2 regions of the Syntrophothermus sp. genome follow, and region 2 is predicted to be linked to the other one. Evidence: riboswitches for the same ligand, from Rfam matches in the RefSeq annotation. Region 2 holds a riboswitch; the other holds the start of a gene.

Region 1 (8,795 bases), on a different contig from region 2:
TGTAGAAATGCAACTAAAGCCAAATCCTGTAAAAGGCCATGGTGAACGATACCGTATTGTCGGGCTACCGCGAGCGCATAAACCGCAACCCTCAATGAATGACCCAAAGTATACCGGTCCTTAAAGTCTATCACCTCGGCCATTACTAAAGAAATTCTATTGAGCAACTCACTATCTCCCTGAGCATCCTCGTCATCATTCACTCCTGGATTTAACAAACGAGACATACGCTCATTTTCTTGTTCCAGCCGTTCCATATTTATCAGAACCTGGTTGTTAATGTCAATCAGAAATTAGGCCACATGCTGGTCAGGTTTTAGGCCACCCGGGTAAAAAAATTAATCAGGTATTGTCTGCCTGGCAAGAGCCTGTTTAAACCGATAACTCTCGCCATTGATGTTCAAAATGTGGGCCTTGTGAGTTAGCCTGTCCAGCAATGCCGCCGTCATTTGCTCGTCTAAAAACACCTCCGTCCATTTTGGGAATTCAAGATTGGTGGTAATAATCAAGCTACCCCGTTCATGTTTGGATGAGCAGAACTGAAACAGCAGTTCAGCACCGGTCTTGCTGAATGGTACATAGCCAAGCTCGTCAATGACTACCAGATGGTATGCCGAGTACTGTTTTTCCAGCCGGTTTAGCCTGTATTCCTGCTGGGCCGCTATTAACTCGTTTATCAAGCCGGCAGCAGTGTAGAACTTAACTTTGAACCCCTTCCGGCAAGCTTCATAGGCCAGTGCCGTGGCGATATGTGTTTTCCCTACACCCGAATTCCCCACCAGGATTACATTCTCAAGGTTTTTTATGTATTCGCAGTCTGCCAGTTTCAAGACCTTTTGTTTGTTCAGAGATGGCACAGCTTTGAAATCAAAGCTGTTCAGGGTCTTTATCACTGGAAAGGCTGCCTGGCGGATTCCGCGCTGTATCCGGTTGCTCTCCCGCTGAGTTATCTCCTGTTCCAAAACTCCCAACAGGTACTCCTCATAACTCAGATTGTTGTCTTCGGCTTCCCGGGCCATGGCCTGATAGACCCTGGCCGCCTGCGGCATTTTTAGTTTCTTCAGGTAGGTTTCAAGCAGCATGCTTCTGGCGGTGCTCATAATTGATCACCTCCGTTATGCATAAGTGCTGCATACTTGCCAAGATCCGGAGCAGATACCTGCACCAGGGGAATGTTGACCATTTTCTCTGGTTTCAAATGCGAAACCCTGAGTGTATCCGTGCCGAGCTGCATGAGTATGTTAAGAACCCCATCATAGTTGTACACGTTGTATGCCAGGGCAAGTTCAATAGCATCGGTAATCAGGGTGCTGGGATAGTCCCGGTGAAGCATCAGTATCTTTACAAAATCGCGGTTGCCCCTGGGATTTCTGGCTGCCAGGCATCTCCGGTATTGCTCATATACCGGTGGGAGAGCCTCAGGCCGGTAAACCCTGGTATTGCCAAGAGCTCTTGATTTCATCAGCAATAGCTCCAGATAGTGATCGAGAACCAGGCTCTCCTGGTGGCGTCCATGTATCCTTTTGTGGACCGCTATTGTGTTTTGCTCAAAAACTATTTCAATTTGGTCAACAGTTGCCCTGATCAGGACTTTTTCGCCGACATACTTGACCGGTACCGAGTATCGATTTGTTTCAAACTGAACCATTGAATAGCTGTTTACCCGGGCTTCGCTGTATCTGGTACAGTTGAAGGGTGATTCCGGCAGTTGCCTCAATGCCTTCTTTTCAGCTTCCCATTTAGGGTTTTTGTTGAGCAGTTCTACACACTTTTCATGCAGGTACAGGTTCAGTTCTTCAAAGGAACTAACGTCCGGATAGGGAACGAAGAACTTCCTGATCACCTCTTTACCGGCGTTCTCAACCCCGCCTTTCTCATTGCCTTTTCCCGGCCTGCAAAAGTTGGCCTGGTAAAGGTAGTGGGTTCTCAGTGCTATGAATTGCTCTTGTTCTTCACGCCGGCTGCCCTCCATTATCCGTTTTACCGCCGTTTTGAGGTTGTCATAGACGATCTCGGTAGGCACTCCGCCCATGAATTCAAAGCAGCGCCGGTGGCCATCAAAGAATGCTTCCTGCTTCTCAAATGGATAGGCCTGGACGTAAAAACCACCGGAAGCCCCCAATTTCATTACAAACAGATAGGCGATTGTCTCTTTGCCATTCAGAAAGAATCGGGCTTCTGTCCAATCCACTTCAGCATGTGAACCCAGCGCAAACTCCAATGGTAGAAATCCCTCTTTGGGTTTTTGCTTCACCTTCCTAAGATAGTCTGTTACTGTGCTGTAGCCGCCGCGATAATCGTATTCGTCGCGCAGCCGTTCGTAAATTCTTCTGCCGGTATGGCGCTGTTTTCTATGCCTTTTCTGATCTGTTTCTAAGATTTCGTCAATAACCGGTATGTAAGGCCCGAGAACCGGATGCTCCCTGGGTTTATTCAAGTTGTACCGCGGAGGCTCAGTATTCTCTGAATTCAGGTATTTGGCGATTGTATCGCGGTGATGCCCTGTTCTCCTGCTAATTTCCCTGATGCTTAGCCCTTCCAAATAATACATTTTCCTGATATGCTCTAATTGTGCCATCTTAATCATGTCCTTTCCTCCCGTATGTTATGTTTGTTGTGCCAACATAATCATACAGGAAAGTCAGATTAAGGTGGCCTAATTTTTCCCCAGCATCTGGCCTGTTTTTAGACTAGCATTAACAGAGATAAAAGAGGAATTGAAGACCCTTAACAAACCCAGGAAGTTGTTCTTTGTTAAGACTAGTAAAGACTCGCTAGCCGCGAGATTTGCAAGAATTGGTGAGTGTCCGGCATGTGATGTCGCCAAGAGGTCTCAAGCTTTCAACCTCAAATTACTGGTTTCTAATCTCGACAACGAGGATTTTAGGAACAGATATAAAGATTCCGAAGGCCTTTGTTTCCCGCATTTTGTCATGGCCTTGGAGCTTGCAGCCGACAACAGATGTTTGGCGATTTTGGTAGACGACCAGGTTTCGCGGTTGGAAAAGTTGATTACCAACTTGACTACATACATAGACAAACACGACTACCGGAATAACGAGCCATATACGGCTGATGAAGAAAGAGCGGTTGCAGCCGCAATACGCATGGCGGTCGGAACCGCACCTTTACTCAGCTAAAATGTTTTATTTTACAACCAAAACAGAGCATTTCGCATGCTGGAGAACCTTCGCGGACACGCTTCCCATCAAGAATTCCTTGATGCCAGACACGCCCTGATGGCCCATGATAATGAGATCGTACCCTCCCTGTTCGGCATACTTGATAATGGTTTCGGCCGGATGTCCGTTTAGTATTTTGGTTGTCATTGATACTCCTTGTCTCTCAGCATTTTTAACCACATTATTGAGAATTTTAGAATAAAGCCTATAACCTTCCTGTTTAACCTCTTCAACTTCCCCTACCGTAGCCGCATAATCCGGAAGGTCAACTACAGAAATGGCGGTGATCTCCATCCCCGTCATACTAGCTAACGCTATTGCTTCGTCACATGCCTTCTCCGCATTTCTTGAAGCGTCGACTGCTAACAGAACTCTCCTAAACATCGTTTCCCTCCTTTACTCCTCATTCTCTTCCACCACGTATTGGTCGCCGTTACTAATCAAATGATCAGGTTCGAACCACTTTTGAGCTACAAATGTCGGAATAACAGCGCTTAAAATGACGGTCGTCACCAAGAGCGAGAACTGAGTCACGTTTATATACCCGGCATTTAATCCGAACAGAGACGAGATGGTGCCGAAGGTCAGGCCGGTGCTCATCAACAAAGTAGTGAACATGGCGTCTTTTGTCATGTACCTCCTGGCCAAAGGATACACACCACCGAATTTGGGTACGAATTTAACGACAAAGAGCGTGACAACCAGTCCCAGGTGGGTAGATATTTCTCGAAGAGATACGTTCATTCCTGCTCTTATGAAGAAAAACGGAGTCAACATGGCAAAGGATACAATACGTAATCTGTGCTGCACCTGCCGATGCTTGGCGAAGATTTTCGAAACAACCAATCCCAGTATAAAGGCGGGTAGCACAGCGTGGCTTGCACCTAACTCGGCAACGTAGATGAGGGCGAACAGCAGCAAAAGGATAAGCTTTATCTCCGGTTCAATAACCTTGTCGCCATAGCGCTGGAACACCCAGGAGAGGATTCGTGGAGCCAGGATTAATACTATGACGGACACGGTTATATAAATTAATATTGTCCACCTAACCTGAGCAAATAACGTACTTAAAGCTATGGCTGTCCCAAGATCGGTTACAAAACACGACGCCATAAGTATCTTGCCGGTTTCCGAATCGGTTAGTCCGGTTTCCACTAGAACAGAATAAACAACAGCAAGAGAGGTGGTTGAAAGTGCTACCCCCGCAATTTCCGAAGCTTGGATGCTCCATCCGGCTATATAATAGCAGTAAGTAAAGGCGGCAAAAAATGGCGCCAACATAGAAAAGCTCCCTATGAGAAGACTTTCTTTTAGTTTGGATTTCATAAGATCAACGTCCACTTCCGCCCCGGCCAGGAAAGTAAGGACTATTGAGCCGGTGGTGGCTAAGAAGTTTATCCACGAAGTAGTGTGAAGGCCAAGGAAGTTTCCTCCAACAACCCCCATCAGAATCTCGAGAATGGTAACAGAAATGGCAGTCTCGATGGAAATCAGGCTGGCCAAAAAGGCAAGGGCTATCATTACTACTGCGATTAATGAATCAGACACAGGTATCCCTCCTTGAAGAAGATTTTACTGGGAGCGAAAAGATATGGTGCTGGAAGTGGAGAGGCATGGATTCGCGCAATAAGCCGCAAAAAAGCTCCTACCCCCAGCATTTGAAAGTAGGAGCTATTAGCCTTGTGCATTTCCGCCACTGTGCGAGGTGAGCTCCATCACCTGGATATAATGTTTGCCGGACGTAATTTTACTATGGCGGGATCACTTATGTCAATATGTTGTACCAGTTCAGGCCTGCGATCCCCTTGCCCTGTGTCTCGTCCCGCTCCTTCAAGCTGACCCTTCAGACGATTATACCGTTGACTCCTCGGTCATTGATACAAGTGGAGGAATTATAGGCAATGTACTCTACTGGAAACCTCTTGAGTGCGTCAACGGTTAACGAGGCGGGAGAAGATTACATTGTTTAGCAAGTCTAGTATTCACGCTCTTGATACTTATCAGCATCTGCCAGTCCCGCTCCTAATAGAAAAGCAGCTATAATGTCCAGGTTTAATCCTGCTGCCTGAGATAAGCCGATAGCCGCGCTGCCAAAATACCCGTTATTGCTGACCACCTTTACTGATAGCGCCGTCGGTATCAGTTCGTGATAGTGTTCGATATATAGTATATCCACGCCACGAACCTTTGCCTGAAATCGGGGTGCAAGCCTTTCTAACGCACAAGTCAATTCAGAAATCAGGGCTTGAAATGCCTTCTCTCTCGACATTGTATTTACTCCCTCCCCACCATGAATAAACCAAGCAATACCTGCCTTCCCTAACTAGTCTTTGACGAAGTGGCTCCAAATCATAAGAGAAGTCAAACGAAAATCATGTCCGCGCCGTGAAGAGCAGCATGTTCAACCGCGTTGAAGGCGTCCGAGCTGATTACCTGGCTGATCAACACCACTTCCGCTACCGAGGCCTGCTCGACCAGTCTTGCCAAGAGTTGGTCGGCCTCCGCCGCTTGGTCGTCCCCTTCCACCAATACCACCGCAATTATGGTAGCATTCTTCTTGCGAGCATAGACTAGTGCCTTACCCCAGTTATTCAAGCGATTGCTGCCTGCGTGGATTACCACTAATACCTTCACAACTGCTCTCCTCGCATCCGGGCCCTTATAAAAGAAAAAGCCCTATCTTAGTAAATTAAGATAGGAGCTATTAGCTCTTGCTGCATTTTCGCCGCCAGGCGGGGTGAGCTCCATCACCCGATAAAAGGATTTAGTTGGCGCCGCTTCTTCATTAGAAAATTATAAACCCCATCGCCGAGTAAGTAAAGGCATTCTGTGCATTGGAACACAAAGCACCCTATGCCACTATCGTTAAGCCATAAGGCATCTTCAGCTCGCTTCCGTTCCCATCTTAAGCCGTTAGTCGTCTTTTAACTTTTAGGAACAACGGAATCGATGCTAATTGCATCACAACGGAAAATACGACCAGGAACATCAGAGAAACATCGTACAGGTACCCCATCAAAGCACTGCCAAGAAACCAACAAACTCCATAGCCCGTGTTGAATATTCCATAGGCGGTGCCTCTTTTATCTATCGGTACCATCTCGGCAATTGACGCCCGCATAATCGACTCTTGGGCCCCCATGCCTATCCCCCACAGCACCATCCCCGCCACAGCATAGGGAAGTCCTCCGAAAAAAACTAATGGGGCGAACCATGCCGTCAGCAATGAACCCAAAGCCAATGCCGCTATCCCAATGCGATCGAACAGTCTGCCGAAGGCCAGGGCGGCCAGGGCATCCACCCCCATGGCCAACGCATATAAAGTCGGGAGCCATTGGTCGGGTGCAATATCTACCTTCTTGAAGTGGAAAGCGATAAGCGGAAAATCAGCGTAACCAAAGGCGATCAGAGCCACTGCGCCCAAATACAGCCAAAACACCTGGGCAAAGCCCTTGGTGTTGAGTTTCGGGTAACCAACCTCTAGGTCCCTGGGATTGGGATAAAAATAACGGGCAGTCAGCAGCACGGTTATTGCCAGCAGAGCCGGTACCACAAGGATACCGAAGCTAGTTTCATAGCCCCCTTTAAGATATAAAACGGCAGCCACGATAACAGGTCCTAGCATAGCCCCGACCTGGTCCATGGCCTCGTGTAAACCGAACCCCCAACCGCTGCCTACAGCCCTGGTGGCGTGAGAAAGCATGGCATCCCGAGCCGGGGTTCGAATGGCTTTGCCTATTCGCTCGAGAATCATTAAGGCAGCCGCCAGGTCCCAGCGTCCGACCAACGCCAGAAGCGGAACCGCAAAAAGATTAAGCATATAACCTATTATAGTAAGCATCCAGTACTGACGGGTCTTATCGCTTATGTACCCGGAAACCAAGCGCAATCCGTACCCGATGAATTCTCCAACTCCAGCCACCAAGCCAACGACAGTAGCGCTGGCTCCAAGAACCGCCAGGTACTGCCCGGTTATGCTCCTGGCACCTTCGTAGGTCATATCGGCAAAAAGACTGACGAGGCCAATAAGAACAACGAACTTGATTGCCGACTGTTTCGTCCGCAAGCCCTCGGCTTGCTGTGCCGCTTTGTCCATTTTCATCTCGTCCTTTCGCATAGATTAAGCCCTTGCTTTCAAAATCAATTGTAAATCTACTAACTCCTACATTTCAACAACAGGAGCTCGCGAAGTTACGACCAGCTCTTGTTGTCGGCGTCGAGAACCACCGAGCATGAGCGAACACAGTGTCGCTAAAAGGCACATCACGGTAGAAACGATGAAACAGTCGCATATAGCTTGAACCATAGAAAGCTTTACCACTTGCTGCAGGATGAGGCTCGCACCCAGGCCCTGAGCCGCAGCAGGAGACAACCCCAGGCCGGCAGCCAGGTGAGTAACACCAGCCATTAAAGCCGCTCCTTCATCGCCTTTGAAGTTGAGGTTTTGCGCGAGGTTATGGTAATGAAAGACCTGCCGGTGCTGCATGATGGTGGTAAACATCGCTATGCCAAAGGCGGCTGCGACCTGACGTACCACGTTGCTGAGAGCTGAAGCCCTACCTACTAAGGCTGGCGGAACGGTATTCATCCCCGCCGTGTTTACCGGCATGAAAGAAAATCCCATCCCCAATCCTCGCAAAACCAGCCACCCAATCATAACCGAAAAAGGAGTCAAAGCATTGAAACCACTCATCATGTAGGTGGTAAAAGTCACTATGGCCATTCCCACCACGACGATTCCCCGAGCCCCGTACCTATCAAAAATCTGTCCGCTGATGGGCATTACTAGCCCCGAGGCCAAAGCAGCGGGAAACATAATCAACCCTGTCTGCATAGCACTCTGACCCAAAACATTCTGCAAGAACATGGGAAAAAGAAAAACTACCCCAAACATACCGATAGAAATAATTGAACCGATTACTACGGACAAGGTGAAGGTGAAGTTGCGAAAGAGCCTCAGGTCCAGCACAGGCTCCGGATGCCTCAGTTCGTTAACGACCAAGACGGTTAAACTGGTAAAAGCGACTGCGAGCAGACTGACGATATAAGGAGACCCCCATCCGTGTTCATTGCCCTGGCTCAAAGCTAACAACAAACAGAGAAAGCCTACTGTGGATGTAACTATCCCCACAAAATCGAAGTTCTTCCCTGTGATCTTTTGAGTTTCCCTGAGAATAAGGGCAGCTAAGAACAGGTTTAAGATGCCAACCGGTAAATTGATGTAGAATATCAGACGCCAGCTGGCGTAATCGACTAAATATCCTCCCAAGGTCGGCCCGATAGCCGGGGCAGCCATAGTCGATATCCCCCATACCCCCAGGACCGTACCCATGCGTGAACGCGGATAGTTCTGGTATATGATAGCCATTCCCAGAGGCTGCATGATGCCGCCCCCAACCGCTTGAATAACCCGGGCTACTACCATGCTGGCCAGACTCCACGAAGCCCCGCATAGGGCAGAACCAAGGGTGAACATCCCCAGAGCGAAAAGGTACATTCGCTTGTACCCATACCTGTCACCGAGGTAACCGGTCATAGGCATGACAACGCCCAGGGCAAGCATGTAGGCCGTAGCTACCCATTGGATCTGATTGGCCGGAACCCCAAAAACCG
Region 2 (8,795 bases):
TCAAAGTCGATCTCATCTTTGTTGGCGTATTTCGCCTGGCTCATAGCTCTGTTAAGGTAGAACGAAGCCACTGAGGTAATAACCATTAAAACACGCATTACAAATATCCAGGTAAGAAGGGTAGTCTGTAGTGCGGGTGCCACCGCCAGGACGATGAATGTGACCAGCGCTACGCCTGTGACCCCATAAGTCTCGAATCCATCCGCGGTAGGTCCTACACTGTCACCTGCATTATCCCCGGTACAGTCGGCAATTACCCCTGGATTACGGGGGTCGTCTTCTTTAATCCCAAACACGATCTTCATCAAGTCAGAACCGATGTCGGCAATCTTGGTGAAAATCCCGCCAGCAATTCTCAGGGCACTGGCCCCTAGGGACTCACCCACTGCAAAGCCGATAAAGCTGGCCCCTGCCAATTCCCGAGGGACGAACAGCAGGATAATCAACATCATAATCAGCTCGACGCAGACCAGAAGCACCCCGATACTCATTCCTGCGTCGAGAGCAATGTTCAAGACCTTAAGCGGCTTTCTCTCCAGTGCGGCAAAAGCTGTCCTGCTGTTAGCCAGTGTGTTCATACGAATGCCATACCAGGCCACGCTGTAGGAACCAAGAATGCCTATTATAGTCCAACCCAGTATAAGCAATACCCCACTAATTGGTGTATTCTGCAGGAAGCCAAAGTAGAAGGCTATACAGAAGCCTATAAAGGCAAAAAGTATAACCAAGAATTTACCCTGCTGAATGAGGTAGGTCTTACAGGTCTCATAGATGGTGTTAGCCACATCCAGCATAGACTGATGGGCCTTATACTGCTTGACCTTCATAAACTGGTACAAGCCAAAAAGCATCCCTAAAACGCACACCAGAATCCCGCCCAGCAGAAGATGGTTTTGCGATTGGCTCAAGTGCGGTATCTTCAAATTGGCTTCACTTGCAAACGCTACTGCCGGCGAAAACAATACGAACATAAGGCTGAGTAGGCCGCTACGCATTAGCGTCGCTAGTTTGTCATTTAACACGATGATTCCACCTTTCAGTTAAAATTGATATCCGCGAAACAAGCAAATTCTTATTTTGTGCGTGGCAGGTTGCACCACACTAAGTACACCTGGTCAAAAATCGAGAGTCACCCAGGGATAACTGGTATCCCTGGATAGACTCTCACAACCGGGAAGAACCGTTACTTACTATAATAGAAGCGGCATCACGTAAATATCTATCCTTTTACCACCGGGCCTGGTACTGGTAAAAGCACCTTGCCGAAAGCCCCGTTTACTATAGCCGCTGCTCCGAGATAATTGCCGCACAACCCTACCAGAATCAACAGATACCCGGCAAGCGGTTTCAGAATCTCCGGATTGCCGAACCATTTCGTATCCATCCCGACTATCATCCACAGCACAACGTCAACCACGCATACCATGATAAACATGAGGGCGCTGCTTCCTCTCGCATAGGCCGGGGTAAGCAAGGTTAAGAACAATGCTCCTGACATCCACAGGTATCCTTCCACAGCAGTATAAGGAATTACACCTTTCCCAATCATCAGATACTTGACGTACATTCCTATACCTGTTGCCAGCATGAAGAAAGCTGAGAAAAACAACATCACATTGCCTCCGGTCATGTGCCCTTCTTTCAATTCAACTATTGCTGTCAAGAGTTGTACGATGAACGCTGCTACTAACCAGCCTGCTAATAGAGGAATACCTTCTAATGGAACTTTGCCCAAGAAAGAAAACCCAAACCCAATCGCTGCTACGCCTAGAGCCGCCATCGCAGCCGGTCCTGGAGATGCCCATCCTTGTCGTGACATTTTTTACTCCTCCTCTCTCACGTATGAAAATCGCATGATGTCAAGCTAGATGAAAAATTCTTCATTTGTTATTCTTGGGCGTTCGCGAGTGATTCAAGCTGTATCGCACCGCTCGCTACGTCTTCTTTAAGCTTGAACTTGCGAAGCTTACCGGTTGCCGTCATAGGAAACTCTTTTACGAATGCGTAATAACGCGGCCTTTTGAAACGGGCTATATTGTCCAGGCAAAACTTGTCCAGCTCCTCTAATGTTGGCAGGTCGTCGAAGGATTTTGGAATGATTATCGCCGCAACTTGCTCGCCCCAATACTCATCGGGTACACCTATTACAGCCACCTTATCCACTTTCGGGTGCTCTTTCAGCAGGTTCTCGATTTCCGCCGGATAGATATTTACCCCGCCACGAATGAGCATGTCCTTTAACCGGCCAGTAAATCTGACGAAGCCACGTTCGTCCATAACGCCCAAATCTCCGCTGTGTAGCCATCCTTCCTCGTCAATAGTGATTGCCGTGCCATCCGGGTCATTATAGTAACCCTGCATTACCTGGTAGCCGCGAATACAGATTTCACCTTCTTCGCCAATAGGAAGAACCGCTCCGGTCTCCCTGTCTGCAATTTTGAAGTCTATCATAGGATATGGTTGTCCGATGGTTTCAGCCTGGTCTTCCGGTGAATCATCACGGAAGGTTTGGGTATAACCGCCATGTGCCTCGGTCTGGCCACAGACGATGGAAATATCGCAGTTTAAGATACTTTTAAGGCGTCGCACCAGGTCTGCCTCGACTTTGGAGGCCCCGGAAAGTATATACTTCCAAGAAGAAAGATCGTATTTGCCCAGGTCGGGGTAGGCCAATATAGCTTCCATCATCGTCGGAACGAGCAGTGAAAACGTTCCCTTATACTCTTCCATCAGAGACAGGAATAGAGGCACGTCGAATTCTACAACCAGCACGTGTGTGGCTTGCTGCTGCAGAGTCCCCAGAGCCGCGAAGCCGTTACCTCCCATGTGGGACATTGGCATGACGTTAACCCACACAGCTCCGTTTTCCAAACCCGCGCGCTGAGCCATGAACCTGATGCTGTTCGTCATGCCGAAATGATTGAGTATGGCTCCTCTAGGAGCCCCGGTTGTGCCTGACGTGAACATGATTACATCAATATTTTCCGGTTTGACCTCAGGCAATTCTACCGGTTTCCCGGTGTTCACGAATTCATCCAATCTCTGCAGATCATAAACATCTTGTAAAGAAGGTAATGATCCCCGTATAGATTCAATGGTGTCCATCATTCGGTTTCCGCGATATTCTTCCATAGTGAAGATTGCCGATACTCCAGCCGTCTTCAGAATGTGCTCGATTTCCCGAACATTATAAGCTGGGTTAAGTGTAACCCTGACCATTCCCGCCATGGCAATACCGTATTGCATTAAGGCCCATTCCACAATATTGGGCGCCATGATGGCAATTCGGTCTCCGGGCTTATACTTGTTGAGCAACGCATGGGCTATGCGCTCGGCGTCCCTTAGGAGTTCAGCATATGTCCAGGTCCTGCGTTTGCTCGCATCAGGAATGCCCTCGATCAGTGCCAGGCGATCCGGAACTTCAAATGCATTCTTTCTTAGCCAGAACGGAATGGTAGTATGATACAGCACATGATGAGTTTCTCCCGACCAAAATGATTCGGTTAAACGTCTTTCGCGATATAATGCGGACTTTCTCTGAAGAATACCGTTAGCAATAATTTCTCCCTGAAATTCGCTCACATTATTCCCTCCTCAAGAAACTTTTTGGCGATGGCCCTGTCAACGATCATTCACTAAGTGGGGATTCACAGACTTCCTGTATCTCCTTTGCTTCACCGTGCTCTTTGTTTCTAGTTATTATGATCCGCTCTCAGCCTCCTCACACAGCCTGGTTTAAAGGAGCTCCTTTTAGATTCCTCAGTCCCAAAATGTCTAATTGCGTCGTTTCATTTCGATGCTTATGCAAGAACGATGCCAATGCTTCCCCGGCTCAAGCTCTAGCTTCTGATATCACTTCACCGAGCGGGGCATTATTGATATCCGGCCTGTTTTCGCTTCATAATCAGGCTAGGAAGTTTCACTCGTGTAACCCATCATTGCAAAAATGAACCGCTGCCTGAGTATGCGAGCTGGCAGCGGTTTCGTAGTTTTCTATATCAAAATCCCGTCGGCAGATTGAATCCTAACATAAGAACTCCATCAAGGTAAAGATGGTCACGATAATTATTTTGAACGGGCACTAGGCTCCCTGGCCCCCTCACCACTAGCTAGTGTCAAGTGCGCGTACAGCTCACAAAGGCGATAATTGGTTGCCTTAAGACGGTTTATCCTTTCCCTGATATAGCTACTGTCGCCTCTGCCCTCTGACAGCAGGCTTTCGACCATCCGCAGCTCTTCGTTGATGTAGGCAAGTGCCTGCTTCAAAAGGTTATCCATCTCCTTGTTGATCCTTTCGGTTAGGTTCGAAGTGAGGCGGTGGATGTTCTTTTCAACCTCATACGGTATCTGTTTCAAGAAATACCGGCGGAAAACGTTTTTGAAGATGAACATGGGGAAGAAGAACCAGAGCAGGTCCAGGTGGAAGTCGAAAGACCTGCTGATGGAGATGTTGGGCTTTTTCATTTCGCCCAGCGTCATCTCCCATTCTTCGGCCCGCATTTTGACCCCCAAAACCCGTTCCAGGTTCTCGCTTAGCCTCTCCCGGAAAGACTTGAGGTAGAACGAGAGGTGTTTCTTGACGGCATTCAGCAGCTCGAACGACTTTTCTTCCTGGGCCAGGATCTCGCTGAGTTCGGTGTGCAGGGCTTGAGCCAGCCATTTTTCAAACTGCCTAGTTACCTCATAAAGGTTCCCTTTAAAGGTTTCGAAGGCAGTGTTGTATTCATCGATTATCTTGAGTTCTATTCCGCTCCGGAAGGCCTCAAAGTAGGTCCTCAAGCTTTCCCTGGTCTTTTCCTTGTAGCTGGCGATGATTAAGGTAAGCTCCCGGCGGACGAAGTGCGAGTTGAGATGCTGGTCTAGAATGATTTCTTTTATCTTCTGCTTTTCTGCCTCCATTTTGGTCGACGCCTCGTAGCCTATCTCAAGATAAGAGATGCAGGCTTCGACCAGCGTAGACATTTTATGCGAGAGTATCTTGAAGAAGACGCGGATACGGTTCTGAGCCAGGGGGAAAAGCACCTTCTCTTTCAACTCCCGGTTGTAGCGGTCAGCGTTCTGGTAGGCCGAGTGCCGGTAGATGGGGAAACCGCCTTTGAAGTTCCGTTTCAGCACCTCGGCGGTGAACGCTTCGATGTCCTTCAGCTGGTCTTCGCCGAAAAGGTCTACCTTAGTGATCACCACGGCGATTTCCGGGGTATACAAATAGGTCTCTTTCAAGAAGTTCAGTTCGCTTTCCGATATCGCCCTTTCGGCGCTGATCAGGAACAAGACCCCTCCCGTTTCCGGGAACCACCCGGTGGTGGTTTCGGTGTTGTGCTGCCATACGCTGCCGATCCCGGGGGTGTCGACCAGCCTTATGGCCTTGAAGTCCTCCAGGGTTGGTACCTCGATGTCGACCGAGAAGACATCCCTCTCGTTGCCCGGGTTTCCCGATTCGGAAACGAAGTCCTGAATCTCATCGATTGGAATCTCTCGGCTGGTTCCGTCCAGGAAAGAAACGGTAGCCTTTTCTTGGCGCCCGTATCTTATCCTGGTTATCACCGACGTGACCGGGATATTGCCCACGGGCAGGAGGGGACGTTGGATAAGGCTGTTTAAAAACGAGCTTTTACCCGCCTTGAAGGAGCCCAAAACCGCAACATCCAGGTATTGGTTCTGTTCAGTAAAGTTTTGTATACTTTTCACGGTTTTCTTAAGAGAACTCAAGCCGAAGTCGTTACAGGCAGACTCCACCTCATCCAGTATTTTTCGAGTCTCTTCCAGAAGTTTCTTTTCCGTCTGCATCTCGGTTTTTCACCTCCAAATGTCTTCTGGCAACTTCCTACTTCATCAAAAAGGCTCGTCCCCTAATAAAGAAAGCCCCTGTCAAACCTAACAGGAGCCATTAGCTGCTTAGCCGTTTGAGCCTCTTGCGGCTCAGGTGGGCACCATCACCCCTATTAATTAACATCTAGACTCAAGAGACTCTTGACACCTTCGACTTCGAACCGATTTTCTGCCAGATACAAAAACCGGATAAGTCGGGGCCGTGTGGCTGTCCGGATAAATCAAGTCCTAATCAGGGTACGCAGATGATGCCGTGACCGGTAAAAAGAAACTGACAAAAGTCTCACTCTACAGCGACTCTGCCAACCCTGCCAGTTTCTCTGCCATATCAGCCATCTCCATTACGGAGGCGCTCACCTCCTGAGTAGCCGCCGCCTGTTCCTGGCTTTGGTTAACGCTGTTAGTCGAAGCTTCTCCGGCCTTTGCAGCTCTTTCCTCTATTTTACGCGTTAGCTTCCTGATTTCCTCTGCCGTCTCCTTTGACTGATCAGACAGCTTCCGGATCTCCTCGGCCACCACTCCGAACCCCCGACCGTATTCGCCGGCTCGAGCAGCTTCGATAGCCGCGTTTAACCCCAGCATCTTGGTCTGATCAGCCACGTTGCGAATAAAGTTGAGTATTTCGTTTATGTCCGTGGAAATCGCCTGCACGTCTTTGATTATGTCAGCGAGGTTGCTCTGATTAACGTTTATCTCGCTAGCCAGAGCCGCTATCTCTTCCATTACACTCGCAATCTCTTGCAAATTGCCCCTCAAGGCCGTAGCCGTTTCTTTCAGATTCTTCGCCAGCATCCGCGGCGTGGCAACACCAAACCCGCCTATCACCTCTCGGCTCTCCCTGTCAAATAGAGGTATCCCAATCATACGTATAGTCCCATACTTCTTCGTTTCCACATCTTGTACGACAGTTGAAGCAGTTTTTACGACTTTCCACCCGGCATCCCCTTCTCTAATAGGAGTCCCGACCGACATCTCGTCGATGCCGAATTTTTTGCTCGACATGCTGTGTGTAACCCTTTCTAGATCAGTCACCATTACCTGCGCCCCTTCTACATTGGATTCGATAACAATAGGCGCAAATACATCAAAGGCCCGTATCACGGGATGGACGTTGGGTATCATGACCCCGTAGGATCCGGCAATTTCATCGGAGGCATCATCGTACACGGGGTTCACCCATATTTTGAGAGGCTTCCCATAAACCTTGGCATCAATCGAGCCCTTTACTTCTCTCTTTTCCTTTATGCACTGTTCCACGTATTCGATTCCGGACACCCTATCACCGGGCCTTATCCCGGAAATATCAAGGTCTTTGGCGGCAACGAAATCATACCGCGCAAGGTCAGTGGTGAAGTAAATAGCACCGTCCTCGTAAGTTTGGGCGAAAAACGGTGCTAGCGCCTGGAATGCTTCCTTCTCCCTCCATGCCTTCCCCGTAATCTTACTCCCGGCCTCCTCAATTGTGGCGGTTAGGATGCTGGCAAGCTCTGAGTCTATCACTAAGCAGGCTTTGCTCTTTTTTTCATATACTGTTTGTAGGAGTGTTTCGCTGCCTGTTGTCTCGATTAAGATATTAAGGTCCGGTTGTTTCAAAAATGTTTCTAGATCTCTGTAAACTGGGACTCCCAGCTCTTGAGCGACTTGAACAGCCGGGGCTTCTTCATCGATGTCATAAACGCCTACTAAAGCAAACTGTCTTAGCCCGTTAAAGACTCTGAGCACCGAGCTCGCATTCTCCCCAGCCCCAACGATGCCTACGCCTCTCATCCTCATATGCCACCTCCCATGCGTAAATCTTCACTAATCCTTCGATTCCCAATTAAGGCCCCCCTTGCGTACCATAACCGGGCACAAAAGGGGGGGCTCACTCACAGTCTTGAGCTTCGTTCGGGATAGCATCTAAAGCTCGTCACTGTTGACCATGACCTGCACCTTGTTTGTCTAGCATTCCTTTAAAGCCTCTCTTAGAACCGGGGCTGCCGTTTCAGGGGGAACGAGATTCATGTAAATTCCCGTAGCTATTTCAAAGCCGTGGGCCACCAACAGCCGCGGAGTAAATTCCATGTACCAATGATACCCAGGTTCGTACGGGGAGTTGACAGGAGCCGTGTTAATGACGAAGTTGTAAGAAACATTATCTAAGCCTTTTACTATCGCCAAGCTGACCCTCTTGCAGAGTACAGCCAATCCCTTTTCTTCCTCCTCGTTAACCTGCCCGAAATGCTCCGTATGACGTTTAGGAACAATCCACGTTTCGTAGGCAAACCGCGAAGCGTAAGGACACAGAACTACAAAATGCTCATCCTGGTAGACAATCCGCTCTTCGGCGTCCAGTTCTTGCTTCAACATAGTACATATCAAACATTCTCTATGTTCCTTGTAGTATTGAGTCAAACCAATGTTTTCTTGCGGCGCAAAGGGGAGCCCTATTATCTGGCTGTGACAGTGTCCGAGAGAAGCTCCCGCAAACATGCCACGATTCTTGTAGATTTGTACGTATTTGATGCGTTGATCCTTTGCCAGATCGTTGTAACGCAGCCTAAACATAGCGATAGTCATTTCCATGTTTTTCGTCTCTAGGTCATGAAAATCAATATCGTGTCGCGGGGTTTCGATAACAACTTCATGTTGGCCCAGTCCGTTATACCTGTGGAATACCCCGTCTTTTCTTTCTTCCAGACTGCCCTCCATAGAAAAAGCTGTAAATTTGTTAGGAATGGCGCGAACCAACCACCCGGGACCGTTTGGCTCTGATTGCTCTTGTCTGAAAGCTGCGATTTCAGGCGGAGTTACTTCTTCATTCCCTTCGCAGAACGGGCAGAATCCAGACTGGGGCGAGCTAGCGCTGATTTTCATGACTGGGAAATCCTTGGGTTTCCAGCCTAGAGCCGATGATATGGATACCCAACGGTTTCTTACATAATCCCTTCTCAGCTCGTTCATATGTTGTTCCCCTCCTGGTTCTC

The links. A riboswitch is a leader RNA that binds a small molecule or an ion and turns the genes downstream of it on or off. The one in region 2 is predicted to bind fluoride.
Region 1: linked by a shared signal. The riboswitch ahead of HPY90_RS09395 (hypothetical protein) and the one ahead of HPY90_RS05960 (dynamin family protein) in region 2 are both predicted to bind fluoride.

Annotation. Positions count from the first base shown of each region.
Region 1 is NZ_JABUEX010000027.1:2,083-10,877, reverse strand. Features, by position in the region: gene HPY90_RS09430 (HD-GYP domain-containing protein) at 1-257, opposite strand, end outside; gene istB (IS21-like element helper ATPase IstB) at 339-1,100, opposite strand; gene istA (IS21 family transposase) at 1,097-2,587, opposite strand; gene HPY90_RS09415 (DUF6062 family protein) at 2,745-3,140, shown strand; gene HPY90_RS09410 (universal stress protein) at 3,147-3,566, opposite strand; gene HPY90_RS09405 (cation:proton antiporter) at 3,579-4,730, opposite strand; fluoride riboswitch at 4,841-4,911, opposite strand; gene HPY90_RS09400 (hypothetical protein) at 5,158-5,451, opposite strand; gene HPY90_RS09395 (hypothetical protein) at 5,544-5,816, opposite strand; fluoride riboswitch at 5,871-5,943, opposite strand; gene HPY90_RS09390 (MFS transporter) at 6,088-7,278, opposite strand; gene HPY90_RS09385 (DHA2 family efflux MFS transporter permease subunit) at 7,345-8,795, opposite strand, start outside.
Region 2 is NZ_JABUEX010000013.1:23,225-32,019, reverse strand. Features, by position in the region: gene HPY90_RS05975 (sodium-translocating pyrophosphatase) at 1-995, opposite strand, end outside; gene HPY90_RS05970 (acetate uptake transporter family protein) at 1,220-1,819, opposite strand; gene HPY90_RS05965 (class I adenylate-forming enzyme family protein) at 1,888-3,582, opposite strand; gene HPY90_RS05960 (dynamin family protein) at 4,066-5,787, opposite strand; fluoride riboswitch at 5,872-5,947, opposite strand; gene HPY90_RS05955 (methyl-accepting chemotaxis protein) at 6,118-7,602, opposite strand; gene HPY90_RS05950 (galactose-1-phosphate uridylyltransferase) at 7,771-8,772, opposite strand; gene HPY90_RS05945 (PaaI family thioesterase) at 8,769-8,795, opposite strand, start outside.